2 regions of the Salinicola sp. DM10 genome follow, and region 2 is predicted to be linked to the other one. Evidence: predicted binding sites of a transcription regulator. Region 2 holds the regulator's gene; the other holds the start of a gene.

Region 1 (3,207 bases), on a different contig from region 2:
CCGGCACGGTGATGACCGCTTCGGTCACTTCTTCACCGAGATAGTCCTCGGCGGTCTTCTTCATCTTCTTGAGCACTTCCGCGCTCACCTGCGGCGGTGCCAGCTTCTTGTCGTTCACCTGCACCCAAGCGTCGCCGTTATCGGCCTCGACGATGCGGTAAGGCACCATCTTGATGTCCTTCTGGACGACGTCGTCCTTGAACTTGCGGCCGATCAGGCGCTTGACGGCGTAGAGCGTGTTGGTCGGGTTGGTGACCGCCTGACGCTTGGCCGCCTGGCCGACCAGGGTCTCGCCGTCATCGGTGTAACCGATGATCGAGGGCGTGGTGCGAGCGCCTTCGGCGTTCTCGATCACGCGAGTCTTGTCACCGTCGAGCACGGCGACGCAGGAGTTGGTCGTACCCAGGTCGATACCGATGATGCGTCCCATAATTCCTCACCTCTAACAATTCGTTGACGATTCGATACGTTGTCTTGGCGGCGCGTGTGTGGCGCGATTGACTGCTATCTGGGGGCTTTCGGGCGCCTTTCAAGCCCCGTCGGCCCAGATTGCGTCAGGCCGACTTGCTGACGATGACCATCGCCGGCCGCACCAGACGCCCGTTCAGGGTGTAACCCTTCTGCATCACATCCATGACCGTGTTGGGGTCGAGCTCCGGATTGGGCACCATGCTCATCGCTTCGTGGAACTGCGGATCGAACGGTTCACCCTGCGGGTCGATCTGCTCGACGCCGAACTTGGCGAGCACATCGAGCTGCATCTTCAGGGTCATCGACACCCCCTCGCGGTGGGTCTCGTCGACTTCCTGCATGCTCTCCAGCCCCTTTTCCAGACTGTCGACCACCGGCAGCAGCTCCTTGACGAACTTCTCCAGGGCGAACTTCCGTGCCTTCTCGGCATCCTGCTCGGCGCGCCGGCGGGCATTCTGGGCCTCGGCGGCGGCGCGCATCGACTGATCCTTCGCTTCGGTGAGCGCCTGCTCCAGCTCTTCGACCCGCGCAGCCAGCACTTCTGCCTCGGGGTTGGCGTCGCCGCCGGTCTCGCCAGGCTCATGCTCGAGTTCGTCGGCAACCGCGTCGAGATCACCCTCGAGCGGCGCCTGGGTCGGCTGCGGTTCGCCATCGCGCTCGGCGCGCTCGATCTCTTCGTCGACGGGCTTCTGCGGATCTCTGACCATGAGTCTCTCCCGATATGGATGTGATGAAAGCACCAGTATGAAGACAGCGTCGGCGTCATCGACGCTCGCTATTGATGTCCAAGTGACTGCCTATATGGGGCTGCCCGCGACGATCTCAAGCGTTGGCAGACGTTGCGTGAGCGTCCGTGCACGCCACGCGAGCCTCGGGCAGCGCGGGGTGGATTGAAGCGCCGAACCGACTACTGTATAAACGAACAGACTACTGTATGGCCGCCATCGATCCTCGGGAGGCAGCATGCTGATCCAACTCGCCATTCGCGACTTCGCCATCGTCGACACCCTCGATCTGGAGTTCCAGTCCGGCATGACCGCCATTACCGGTGAGACCGGGGCGGGCAAGTCGATCCTGCTCGGCGCCCTCGGGCTCTGCCTGGGCGAACGCGCCGATGCCGGCGGCGTGCGTCATGGCGCCGAACGCGCCGATCTCAGCGCGCGCTTCGATCTCAGCGGCCGCGCCGAGGCGCGGGCCTGGCTCGCCGCGCGCGAACTGCCGAGCGAGGATTGCCTGCTGCGCCGGGTGGTCACCGCTTCCGGACGCTCCAAGGCGTGGATCAACGGCCAGCCCTGCACCATCGCCGACCTGCGCGAGCTCGGCGAGTGTCTGATCGACGTTCACAGCCAGCATGCCCACCAGGCGCTGCTCAACGAGGAGACCCACCGCCGCTTGCTCGACGATGCCGCCGGCCAGCGCCGCGCGGTCGACGAGCTGGGGGCGCTGTACCGCCAGTGGCAGAGCCTGCGCAAGCAGTATCGTCAGCGCAGCGAGAACGACGAGGAGCGCGAGGCCAAGCGCCAACTGCTGCGCTATCAGGTGGAGGAGCTGGATCAACTGGCGCTGCAGGCGGACGAGCTGGAGTCGCTGGAGCAGGAGCAGGAGACCCTGGCGCATCTGGAGGAGACGCTGCGCGAGGCGCAGTTCGCCGCCGACTGCTGCGACCACGACGAAGGCGGCGCGCTGGGCCTGCTGCTGCAGGCGCACACGCGCCTGTCGCGGGTGCCGGGCAGTGACCGCGGCAGCCTGGCGGAAGCGCTCGGCATGCTCAATGATGCCCAAATCCAGCTCGAGGAGGCGGCCCGGGAGCTGCATCACTTCGTCGAGTCCACCGAGCTCGATCCGCAAAGGCTTGCTTGGGTCGACGAGCGCCTCGGCGAGATCCACCGCATTGCGCGCAAGCACCACGTCATGCCCGACGAGCTGGTCGCGCTGCATCAGCGCCTGAGCGCCGAGCTGGCCGACCTCGACGGCGGCGACGACGATCTCGACAGCCTGCGCGCGCGGCTCGAGGAGACGCGCCAGCAATACCGCGACGCCGCCCGCCAGATCAGCGAAGCGCGCCAGACCAGCGCCACCGAGTTCGCCCGCCAGGTGCAGGAGCAGCTCGCCTTCCTGGGCATGGAGAAGGCGCGCTTCGCGGTCGAGGTCACCCCACTGGAGACGCCGCAGCCACACGGCGTCGACCGCGTCAGCCTCTTGATCAGTGCCAACCCCGGCCAGCCACCGCGGCCGCTGGCCAAGGTCGCCTCCGGCGGCGAGCTCTCCCGCGTCAGCCTGGCGATCCAGGTGGTGGCGGCCAGCCACAGCACCCTGGCCACGCTGGTGTTCGACGAGGTCGACGTAGGCATCTCCGGCGCCACCGCCGAAATCGTCGGCCAGCTGCTGCGCCGGCTGGGCCAGAAAGCCCAGATCATGACCGTGACCCACCTGCCGCAGGTCGCCGCCCAGGCGCACCAGCATCTGCACATCGAGAAGCAGTCCAGCGACGAGGCCACCCGCACCCAGATGGCGCAGCTCGACGAGGCGGGCAGAGTGCGCGAGATCGCGCGCATGCTCGGCGGCGTCAAGCTCTCGGAGCGCACCCTGGCCCACGCCCGCGAGATGCTGGCGGCGAGCCAGACCGGGGCGCACTGAGCGTCACCGGCGCCTCGCCACCGGGACCGATCCCACCACACACAACGCAGAACGCCGACCCCTGGGGGTCGGCGTTCTAGTGATGTATCCGGTGCCCTG
Region 2 (3,207 bases):
TCGAGTGCCCTCGACGTCCAGCATTACCGGACCCAGCGGTTGTGTCATAGCCGTTACCTGAAACCGTGAAGCGCCCGATTCTAGACGACCCGCCAGCGTCATGACAGAGGTCGGCGCCGCCGCATCAGCTCACTGCGGTCTCCGCCGGCTCCAGCGGTGCCAGCATGGCGGCCGCCACCACCGGCTTGAGGCGCCGGATCAGGTCGCGCACGGTGACATGCTCGTGATACTCGGTGTCGGCGATATCACGCAGCGCATCCAGTCCGGAGAGCGTGAATACCACGGTCCCGAGCATGAAGTGGAGGCGCCAGAAGCGCTCCGCCTCCGGCAACCCTGGCGTGGCCAGACGCAGGCAGGCGACGAAGCGGTGAAAGGTTTCGCCGTAGTGCGCCTGAATGTAGCGCCGCAGATGCCCCTGGGCCTGGGTATAGGCGAGCCCCAGAAGCTTCATGAAGATCTTGAGACTGTGACGCTCCGCCGGGACCTCGAGCACGCTCTCGGCAAGGCGCTCGAGCAGCACCTCGAGCGGGATGGTCTGCCCACCGTAGTGGCGCTCGAGCCCATCGAGCGCAAGATTGAGGCGCTCGGAGAAAGGGTCAAGATAACGCGCGAAGACCGCCTGGATCAGCGCCTTTTTGGAACCGAAATGGTAATTGACCGCCGCCAGATTGACCTTGGCCCGGGTGGTGATGTTGCGCAGCGACGTCTCGGCGAACCCCTTCTCGGCAAACAGCACCTCGGCGGTGTCGAGAATGCGGGTCACGGTGTCGGACTGGGCCATGGACTACCTCTTTCCTGTCGCCATCGGCCGCGGTTGGCTGACATTCCATCCACCGGCCGACGCCTGTCGAATCAGCTAAAAAACGCCTGTTTTAAACGCTCTCGAATCTAACCACTCCCGACGCAACGACACAATCGCGGCAAACGTCGAAGGCGCCCTGCCGCTCTGCTTTCCTTGCCCACCCTTTTCCCTTTCCCTCCCCCCCTTTCCCTGCCCCGCATGACTGGATACAATTCCAGACTGTATACATGACCAAGCCCTGACAGGCCTCGGGGAGACGCCCAATGTCGAGACCGCTCACCGCCCGGCAGCAGAACGTCTACGATTTCATCGTCAAGACGATGACCGAGTTCGGCTATCCGCCCACCCGCGCCGAGATCGCCAAGGCGCTGGGATTCCGCTCTCCCAATGCCGCCGAAGAGCATCTGCGTGCGCTCGATCGCAAGGGTGTGATCCGCATGATCCCGGGCACCTCCCGCGGGATCCGCCTGCCCGCTGCGGCGAGCACTCCGGAACCTCTGGAGCCCGCCGAAACCGGCCTGCCGATCGTGGGTAACGTCGCCGCCGGCAGCCCGATCCTCGCCGCCGAGCACATCGACCGCTACTGCCCACTGCCGCCGGACTACTTCGCCCCCAGGGCCGACTACCTGCTGCGTGTGCGTGGGCTGTCGATGAAAGACATCGGCATCCTCGATGGCGACCTGCTCGCCGTGCATCGCACCCAGGAAGTGCGCGACGGCCAGATCGTGGTCGCCCGGCTCGACGACGAGGTCACGGTCAAGCGCTTCCAGCGGCACGGGCGTCGCGTCACCCTGCTGGCGGAGAACGCCGACTTCGCCCCCATCGAGGTCGATCTGGAGCATCAGCAGCTGGATATCGAGGGTCTCGGCGTGGGCATCATCCGCGGCGGCAACGGCCTGGGCCTGCAGTAGCCGCCAGCGGCCATGCGCAAGATCCTCCACGCGGACTGCGACTGCTTCTACGCCGCGGTGGAAATGCGCGACGACCCCGGGCTGCGCGACCTGCCGCTGGCGATCGGCGGCAGTGCCGACAAGCGCGGGGTCATCGCCACCTGCAACTATCCGGCGCGGCGCTACGGCATCCATTCGGCGATGCCCACCGCACGCGCCCTGCGTCTATGCCCCGAGCTCAAACTGCTCAAGCCTGACTTCGATCGCTACCGCCGCGTCTCGCATGACATTCAAGCGGTATTCCACGAGCTGACTCCGCTGGTGGAGCCGCTCTCCCTCGACGAAGCCTATCTCGACGTCAGCGAGGTCACCCGTTTCCAGGGGAGTGCGACCTGGATGGCGCACTGGCTCAAGCAGGAGGTGCTCGCGCGTACCGGCATCGTGGTCTCGGTGGGCGTGGCACCCAACAAGTTTCTGGCCAAGATCGCCAGCGACTGGGACAAACCGGACGGCCTGTTCGTGATTCCGCCCGCACAGATGGCGAGCTTCATCGAGGGTCTGGCGGTCGACAAGCTGCATGGGGTCGGCCCTGCCACCGCCGCCAAGCTGGCGGGACTCGGCATCGCCACCTGCGCCGAACTGCGCGCGCGGCCGCTGGAGCAGCTGATCGACGCCTTCGGCAAGTTCGGCCAGCGCCTGCACGAGCTGGCCCACGGCATCGACGACCGCCCGGTCAACGTCACCCGCGAGCGCAAGTCGGTCAGCGTCGAAACCACCTACGACAGCGACCTGCCGGACCTCGCCCAGTGCCACCAGGCACTGGCACCGCTGATCGCGCGTCTCGACGAACGCTTGGCCCGCCACGGCAACCCCGATATCGGCAAGCAGTTCGTCAAGGTGCGCTTTCACGACTTCACCAGCACCACTCAGGAGACCGGCGCCCGCGGCGTGATCCACGCCCGCTTCCATGAGCTGCTGGAGAGCGCCTGGCAACGCGGCGAACGCCCGGTGCGCCTGCTCGGCGTCGGCGTGCGTCTGGCGCCGGAGGCCGAACAGCGCCAGCTCAGCCTGTTCGACGGCGAGCGGCCGGCCTGACGCCGCAGACGCGACGCCCGCCATGGGCACAGGAGAAAACGCCGTCCATGGGCTCAGGAGAAGACGACGGTCTTGTTGCCGTGGATCAGCACGCGGTCCTGCAGGTGCCAGCGCAGGCCACGGGCGAGCACCGCCTTCTCCACGTCACGCCCCAGCCGAACCAGATCCTGGGGCGTATGGCAGTGCGACACCCGCTGAATGTCCTGCTCGATGATCGGCCCCGCGTCCAGCTCCTGGGTGACGTAGTGGCAGGTCGCACCGATCAGCTTGACCCCGCGCTCGAACGCCTGGTGGTAAGGCTTGGCGCCGGCGAAGGACGGTAGAAAGCTGTGGTGGATATTGATGATGCGTCCGGCGTAGCGCTCGCACAGCGCCGGCGGCAGGATCTGCATGTAACGTGCCAGCACCACGCTGTCGGCC

Evidence for each region. Region 2 encodes LexA, which represses DNA repair genes until DNA is damaged. Its sites were predicted from a motif close to TACTGTNTANNTANACAGTA; they were not measured.
Region 1: the regulator LexA is predicted to act here: its motif matches at 1,380-1,399, upstream of recN (DNA repair protein RecN).

What each region holds. Positions count from the first base shown of each region.
Region 1 is NZ_JAFLEN020000003.1:59,175-62,381, forward strand. It holds gene dnaK (molecular chaperone DnaK) at 1-430, opposite strand, end outside; gene grpE (nucleotide exchange factor GrpE) at 555-1,178, opposite strand; gene recN (DNA repair protein RecN) at 1,435-3,108, shown strand.
Region 2 is NZ_JAFLEN020000001.1:572,145-575,351, forward strand. It holds gene nagZ (beta-N-acetylhexosaminidase) at 1-48, opposite strand, end outside; gene J0A90_RS02640 (TetR/AcrR family transcriptional regulator) at 125-781, opposite strand; gene lexA (transcriptional repressor LexA) at 1,066-1,713, shown strand; gene dinB (DNA polymerase IV) at 1,726-2,787, shown strand; gene purU (formyltetrahydrofolate deformylase) at 2,841-3,207, opposite strand, start outside.